One region of the Sphingobacterium sp. UBA5639 genome, then DNA from elsewhere that is predicted to be linked to it. Evidence: riboswitches for the same ligand, from Rfam matches in the RefSeq annotation. Region 1 holds a riboswitch; the other holds the start of a gene.
The links. Region 1 has a riboswitch for thiamine pyrophosphate ahead of thiM (hydroxyethylthiazole kinase). Riboswitches for the same ligand answer to the same signal wherever they lie in the genome.
Positions count from the first base shown of each region.

Region 1 (4,392 bases):
CACAAAAACCGATGCAAAAAAACTTACATTTAGCGTTAAAAATCAACAATGGACCATCGATGTATTGTCATTGAAACAACGTCATGCCATGATCTTGTTTGATGGCTTAGGCAAACCCAAGATCATATACGATAGTAATACCTATCTGACAGCAGCCAAATCCATATTAAGCAACAACACACAAGTTGCGTCGAAGAATCCTTCGTCACAATATAATGCCCAACATTTCTTTGACTCCATTGCACAAGTGCAATTTATTCCATCCAGGCAATATGCAGCGGCTATTATCGCCAATACAGCTCTCCCTCTTTACTACAGTCAGCGTAAAAATCAATGTGACGGCACGTATGTCATGCAGCAGTTTTCCGATGAAAATGAGGTGGAAACTGGAGCAATTGTGACGACTGTATATGAAGAAGGCAAAGAGCTCACATCCAACAATCTTTCCGGCGGAAATAATTATTTCAGCAAAAGATGCTATAATCAGTTCGGACTTATCGACTCCATACAGTACCTTCAAAACAGCAAATGGAGCAACAGCACCATTTACCGTTATCTCCCAAACGCCATTGTTTCCTACGATCCAACATTACAAACAGCGACAATAGACCACTTGAACAGCAAACTCCAGGTTGTAAAAAGTGAATCCATTCATTTTTTATACCAACGGATAGATTGGACCATTTACAGTTATGACAAACAGAATCGCATGAGTGAAGAGCTGTCGGGCAGAAATGATCAAAGGGAAAGTCGGGTCCGTTATGCGTATAGCGATCCGAAAACAAGTGATTATATACTACGCCAAACCTTCGATCAAAATGACCAACTCACAGCGGAAATCAAGCGATCCTACCGGGCCAACGAAACAGTTGATGAATTCTACTTCAAGGGGGTATTGCAACAAAAATCAATTGTAAAAGATTTGGGAAACTGTACGTATGAAAACCTGAACTATAACGGGCATGGGAAGCTCACGGGCAAATACATACAAACAAGAAAACAGCTATAGACATAGAGCGCCCCTATACAGTAAAAACACAGGGCAAAATCAAAAAAAGCGGCAAAAGATAGATTTCTGCATTAATTTTGATAGCGATAAATAAACATCGTATTGAAAAAAAGAAAACTGATCAGTCAACAGCACCCCATACTCTATTTTTTTGCAGTATGGGTAAGAAGAATGCAGCGAAAAGCCGTCTGGCTATTTGACGACAAAAAATACAGCAAAGTTAAATCAGCTGAAAAACTTCCCTTCCGTATCAAAAAACACCAGTCTGTATTATTGAAGAAACTGGGCGAAAATAATATGCAATTGCAGATCAATAAAGTTACCAATCTGAAAATTGCTGCAGCGGAGATTAACGGCATTCTCATCAGACCGACGGAAACCTTTTCTTTCTGTAAACTCGTTGGACTGCCAACCGCAAAAAAAGGCTACTTGCCGGGCATGGAATTATCCTTCGGTGAAGCGAGAGCGGGTATTGGCGGCGGAATCTGTCAAATATCCAACCTCATTCATTGGCTTGTAATCCATAGTCCGCTTACCGTCAATGAACGTTATCATCATTCTTTTGACCCTTTTCCAGACGATGGCCGTGTATTACCATTCGGCAGTGGTGCTACGGTGTTTTATAACTATCGTGATTATCAATTCACCAACCATACACCATACACTTTCCAAATAAATCTATGGTTTACGGAGAAATGCTTAGAGGGCGAATTGCGAATAGACCAAGAACTGGATTTTGCATACCATGTCTTTGAAAAAGAACATCAATTTCTGAAAATAGACAATCAATTCTTTCGGAAAAACGAGATCTGGCGCGAGAAGTTTTTTAAATTTCAGGGTGGGAAGACTATAGAAAAAGAACTTTTGACCAAAAATTTTGCGCGTGTCACCTACACTCCCGAAAAATATATCGAAATGCGTACTGAACAAAAATCAGGATCTTAATACAGCAATGTATTCATCTAGCCTGGTCAGCTAACAGCTCTGCGTTTTTTTATATAAAAAGTCCACTTTTTTGTTTAAGTTTGATATGGCTTTGGGGGTATTCTGTATAGAATTGAGATAGTCCCTTTGAACCTGATTCGGTTTATACCGACGTAGGGAAAAGCAAACATCAACTGTACAGCAAACCTCTATACTGCACAGGCTATCTCTCTTCTTCCCGTCAAAGCCGCACGGAAACATCTTACGATAAGCAAAAAGAATGGAAGATTCAATTATCAAACTATTAGAGCAGCTGAGGCTTGAAAAACCTCTTATCCACAACATCACCAACCTGGTCGTGATGAACAATACGGCCAATGCACTTTTAGCTATAGGCGCCTCCCCTGTGATGGTACACAGCCCGTTGGAAGTGCGCGAAGTTGTCGATATTGCGCAAGCGCTGGTCATTAATATCGGCACCTTGAGTGAAGATACAGCCGAAGCTATGCTGGTTGCTACCGAACATGCCAATACCATCGGACGGCCATGGGTACTTGATCCTGTTGGTGCTGGGATATCAGCATTCCGCAATGATTTATTATCCAATCTACTGGATCTCAAACCAACCGTTATTCGTGGAAATGCATCAGAAATCATGACGCTGTACAATTTCAACCAACCGAACACAAAAGGCGTCGACAGTACGACAGATAGCAAAGATGCACTCCGGTTTGGCAAATTATTGCAGGAACAGACTGGCTCCATTATCTGCATTTCTGGAGCAATCGATTATATCCTCTCCGAACAACACCGTGTTGAGGTCTATAATGGTCATCCTTTAATGACGCAAGTCACCGGACTTGGCTGTAGTGCTACTGCGCTTATTGGTGCATTTCTAGGTGTTACAGACCAATATTTTGAAGCAGCTGTTGCCGGTGTATCCATTTTGAGCTTAGCAGGAGAACTCGCTGCCCAAACAGCAGCTGGCCCGGGCACCCTGCAATTGAATCTCTACGATGAACTCTATCAGCTCAATGCAGAACGTCTAAAATCAAAGCTCAAGATCAAACGCTATGCGCATTAATCCGCTTTTTCCCTACCCTTTATATTTGGTGATTTCTGAGCGGGACTGTTTTCCTCAAAATTGGCTCCATGTCGCCGAAGAAGCCATTACTGGTGGAGTGGATCTTATACAATTGCGCGAAAAAGCTGACGATCCGGCTACATTTTTGGATAAAGCCATCCGCTTGAAAAAAATTACTGATCATCATGGCATTCCCCTCGTAATCAATGATGCAGTAGAAATTGCCGACCAAATTGGGGCATGGGGTGTACACGTAGGGCAAAATGATTGTCAACCACTTGCTATTCGAGAAAAATATGGCGATAAATTAACCATAGGCTGGTCCATAGAGGATATGCAGCAGCTGGAAAGTCAACAAATGCGCGCCGTCGACCACCTTGGTGTAAGTCCCATTTTTTCAACGATAACAAAAGTAGATACGATTACTGAATGGGGAATTGAGGGCCTAAAGCAATTGCGTCATAAAACTGAAAAACCATTAATAGCAATCGGAAGAATGAACCTACAGAATGCTGCACATGCCTGGAACGCAGGGGCAGATTCGATTGCTGTCGTTTCGGCCATATGCCAAAGTCAAGATCCCAGAGCTGCCAGTGCACAACTAAAAGAACTATTAAAATGACAAAAGATAAAAAATACCGCGTCCCTACTGTACTCAGCATAGCAGGGTTCGATGGTAGTGGTGGAGCAGGCATACAAGCAGATACCAAAACCATATCTGCATTAGGCTGTTATGCCATGAATGTTTTAACTGCCTTACCCGTTCAAAACACACAAGGTGTTCGACGTATTTATGAAATCCCCACGACGGCCGTCCAAGACCAGCTAGATGCTATTTTTGACGATATCTATCCTGATGCAATCAAAATCGGAATGGTACACAACATTGAACTTGTGCAGCTTATCAGCACCTATTTAAAAGAATACAAAGGGCCTATAGTATTTGACCCGGTCATGGTTTCGACCAGCGGACACAAGCTCATTCACGACGATACGATTCAGGCCTGCATAGCCCTTCTTTTTCCTTTGGCAACGTTAATTACACCAAATTTAGATGAGGTGAGTGTCTTAGTAAACGAAGTTATTGACGACGTCCAAAAAATGAAAAAAGCAGGAAACGCGCTACTGACCAAAGGGTGTCAATCAGTTCTGGTGAAAGGTGGACATCTCCAAAGTCAAGAGTTAACTACCTTATTATTTCAGCACGGGAGATCTCCAATTGAATTCAGATCGCAAAAAATTAACAGCAAAAATACGCACGGATCGGGCTGTTCGCTGTCTTCTGCAATTGCCAGTCAACTGGCACAAGGCAACAGCCTAGATACTGCAGTAGATACTGCTTTGACCTATATACACGCAGCGATAGCTGCGAGCA
Region 1 covers NZ_DIJR01000002.1:318,072-322,463, forward strand. Annotated here, with positions in the region: gene B4Z90_RS02270 (hypothetical protein) at 1-1,009, shown strand, start outside; gene B4Z90_RS02275 (VanW family protein) at 1,112-1,954, shown strand; TPP riboswitch at 2,038-2,130, shown strand; gene thiM (hydroxyethylthiazole kinase) at 2,214-3,017, shown strand; gene thiE (thiamine phosphate synthase) at 3,007-3,639, shown strand; gene thiD (bifunctional hydroxymethylpyrimidine kinase/phosphomethylpyrimidine kinase) at 3,582-4,392, shown strand, end outside.

Region 2 (4,392 bases), on a different contig from region 1:
GCAATGAACTCGCTTTAAAATTAAAACAGCTGGGCAAACTCGCGACAGCACTCTAATACATAACATGATAAGAGCATAATCCAACAGTCGGGGCAACGAAACGACAGGTCGGAGCCTATGATTACTTGAGTTCCAGCTCCAGCCTGTGTTTACCCGCCTCCAATTGGACGACATTGCTGCTGCTAACATTATCCGGTGGATAAAATGTCGCCGTGGCATTTGCGGGTATTTGGATATTATAAACAATCTTTTTATCCTTTAACTTCCATTCGGAAACAATTTTACCGTAGGGTGAATCATAAGAAATAGAAGATTCTTTCAGTTCCTGGGGAAAGATGGGTTTTAAAAGCACATGTTTAAATCCAGGTTGTTTAGGATCTGGCAGAATCCCGCCGATAGATTTAAAAAACCAACCACCGATTTCGCCAAACATCATGTGGTTGTCTGAAATATCACGGGTTGCTTTTAAATCCCAGTTCTCCAACAATGTTGTTGCGCCATTTACAATCCACCATCCCCAAGACGGATAAGTATCTTGTACCGCAACCTTATAGGCTGTCGTTGCATAACCGTTATCTTTTAACGCATTCAATAATGCTTTTGCACCCAATACTCCTACATCTAAGTGAAAGTTGGTCTCTTCCACTTTCTTATTCAGGTTGGCTGCAACCCGGGCTTTCATTTCGTCAGGTACCACACCCCAATAGAGTGGAACACTCAGTTCAGTCTGTGTTCCATTGCTATAAATACCCTTGGAAGCATCTAAAAATTTAGCGTTGATGGCCGTCTTAATTTTTCTGCTCAGCAGTTCATATTTTTGTTGATCTGCTGTGTATCCAAACAATTTAGCCGTAGCAGCCAAGATGGTCGCATCCACATAAAAATAAACCGAGGAGGTCAACTCCAGATTCGACTGTGACTTCACTGGCACCCAGTCTCCACGCCCAAAAGTCGTCAACCCAGATGGGCTGATTCCGTCGACATAATCGACATAGCGTTTGATATTAAGATAGCATTCTTCTAATGCACGTGGGTCTCCATAAAACTGATAGATCTGCCAGGGAATGATGGCAATGGTACTTGTCCAATCCAAACCATTCGCTGTACCATAACCCCATCCCCCAGTTGGAATAATATCGGGTAAGACACCGTTCTCCTGTTGCTCATCACGATGATCCGCCATCCATTTTTCATAAACTGTTATCCCGTCAAAATTGTACAAAGCTGTTTCAATCGCAAGGTGCCCATCCCCTGTCCAACCGTTCTTTTCGCGCTGCGGACAGTCTGTAGGATACCCCATCAAATTGGACAGGTAGGCATTGTTGGTCGCTTCCCATAGTTTGTTGACCAACGCCGATGATGTCTTGAGCTGTCCAATAGCATGCACATCACTGTGCATAAAATAGGCGGTCACCGCCGAACTATCCAATGCAATTGCTGCACTACTGCTAATTTCGACGTAACGAAAACCCTTGTAGCCGAACTTTGCCATAAACTCATCATCCCGACCGCTTAAAGTCAATATGTCCGTCTGAAAGGGCTCCTTTTCTTTATCGCCCCGATAATAAACATCAATATTGGACAGGTCAAGACGCCCATCCGCCTGCAATCGTTCACCATGCTTGATACGTAGCATAGTACCTGCAGCTCCCTTGACTTTAACTTTTGTAATCCCAGCCATATTCTGACCCATATCGAAAACATAAGTACGTTGGTCTATCTTTGTCACTGATTTGGGCTTATAGGACTTCACGAGCCGAATCGGTACCATCTGTTGGGATACGATATGTGCAGATGGCGTATTTCTGTACTGAACAGCCTCCCAAGTTGAATCATCGTATTTCGGTTTGTCCCAGTTGGGTATTTCCAGTCTTGCATCATAATGTTCACCAGTATAAATATTATTATAGGTAATTGGTCCTGAAGTTGTTTTCCACTGCTTATCTGAAACAATAGTTTCTACTGTACCATCTGTATAAACGATTTTCAACTCTAAACAGAATGCTGGCCGTGCCCGCCATGGTGCTTTATCAAAGTTCCAAACGGCCAGTGGTTGATGATTATACCATCCATTCCCCAAAACAACGCCAATAGCATTCTCTCCTTTTTGAAGCTGCTGGGTTACGTCCGTCACGACGTACAACGTGCGTCGGTCAAATCGAGTATACATTGGATCCAGTCGATGGTCTCCTACTCGCTGACCATTCATAGAAAGCTCATATAGCCCTGCTGTGGCAATATACGCGCGCGCAGACTTTATCGGCTTATTTATCTTAAATTCTGTTCTAAAATAAGGCGTTTCCTGCGCATGAATATCCCTATTGTCGCTAATCCATTTTCCTTTCCAAAGGTCCATTCCCATCATTCCCGTTTCGAAAGATGCTATTTCAGAATTTGTTGATACACCATCCTTATCCCATACTTTAACCTTCCAGAAGTACTTGGTCTGTGGCTTTAACTGTATACCATTATAGGGTACTAATATAGACGAGCTGAGCTGTTTGCCACTATCCCAGTTATCTTTCGTCTCCTTCAGCAGTGCCAGCGAATCTTGCCCTAGAAGGATCTGATAAGCCTGTTGTACCGCACCTTTCCGTTGATCCTCAAGTCGCCAGCTAAGTCTTGGATGAATTGCATCGATACCCAATGGATTGACCAGATGTTCACATGTCAACTGTACCGCGATGCAGTTGCTTTTAGGTTGGGCATAAGTGCTGTTCGTTATACACAACAGTATTGTCAATAAAATCCTACGCATGAAAAGATACTATTCTTGGTGGTTGTTAAATTGTTTTAGCTGATTTAAAAATCTAATATATCAAATATTTTCCACATGGTGACCTGTACTTTCCTGCACGATATACCTCAGGCAGCAAAATAAATTCTTGTAACTTTCATAAAAATAACCTTATATTAGTCGCAACTTTAGGGGTGTCTGCTCATGCAGGCTGAGATTTTACCCTTAGAACCTGATCCGGATCATACTGGCGTAGGGAAAAGTGAGCTGTCTACAAGGTGCATTGCTGCGCCTTTGTGTAGCCATTCCTAAAGTTTTACCAAAAAAAATTAAGGAATGGAACTTACAATAAACCATCAAATTCGATTTTTCGATCCCGCACTTACGTCACTAGAAGGCTTGTTACTTTTGGAATTATCTGGCAAAACCCAGGGTGTGGCTGTAGCCATCAACAACCAAGTCATCCCCAAAAAGGACTGGGCTACGACAACACTTAAACCTTATGATCAGATTATCTTAATCACTGCATCTCAAGGCGGCTAGCCTTTCAAAAAAAATCAACCGAGTAATTCACCACAATACAGAAAAAATGACAGCTGAAACAATTACGCAATCCCCCTTTCCAAATGCAAAGAAAATTTTTGTAGCCGGAAAACTATTTCCTATTCAAGTCGCTATGCGTCAAATCTCCTTGAGCCCAACCAAATTAACGAATGGACAGATCGAAATTAATCCGCCGGTAACAATCTATGATACTTCTGGGCCTTATACAGATGACACCATCCATATCGATATCCGCAAAGGACTCCCTCGCCTTCGCGAGCAGTGGATCTTGGATCGTCAGGATGTCATACAGTTGGCTGGCATCAGCTCTGAATATGGACAAAAACGACTTTCTGATCCAACGTTGGACGAACTCCGATTTGCCTATAGCCACAAACCGAAAGTAGCCTCCGCCGGCAAGAATGTCACCCAATTACATTATGCAAAGCAAGGCATCATTACCCCGGAAATGGAGTATGTTGCTATCCGAGAAAACCAACGTATTGAGCAGTTGGAAGCTAGTACCCCTGGAATGGATCATCAGCATCGGGGGCAAAACTTTGGTGCGAGAACACATAATAAAGCTATTACACCAGAATTTGTCCGTGAAGAAATCGCCGCCGGAAGAGCGATCATACCCAATAATATTAATCACCCTGAAAGTGAACCCATGATTATCGGACGCAACTTTCTTGTTAAAATCAATGCCAATATTGGCAATAGTGCCGTAAGTTCAAGCATAGAGGAAGAAGTTGAGAAAGCGGTATGGGCCTGTCGTTGGGGGGCTGATACCATCATGGATCTATCCACTGGCAAAAATATTCACGAAACCCGCGAATGGATTATCCGTAACTCGCCAGTCCCAATCGGTACAGTACCGATCTATCAGGCGCTCGAAAAAGTAAAGGGGGTGGCCGAGGATCTTACCTGGGAAATATTCAAAGATACCTTGATTGAACAGGCCGAACAGGGTGTTTCGTACTTTACCATACACGCCGGCGTATTGCTTCGTTATATCCATCTCACGGCATCCCGAGTTACTGGAATTGTCTCCAGAGGCGGCTCTATCATGGCCAAATGGTGTCTTTTTCATCACAAAGAAAATTTTCTCT
Region 2 covers NZ_DIJR01000030.1:14,090-18,481, forward strand. Annotated here, with positions in the region: gene B4Z90_RS19315 (PLP-dependent aminotransferase family protein) at 1-56, shown strand, start outside; gene B4Z90_RS19320 (alpha-L-rhamnosidase) at 122-2,758, opposite strand; TPP riboswitch at 2,918-3,013, shown strand; gene thiS (sulfur carrier protein ThiS) at 3,074-3,280, shown strand; gene thiC (phosphomethylpyrimidine synthase ThiC) at 3,327-4,392, shown strand, end outside.
Region 2: another riboswitch for thiamine pyrophosphate. It lies ahead of thiS (sulfur carrier protein ThiS); the one in region 1 lies ahead of thiM (hydroxyethylthiazole kinase).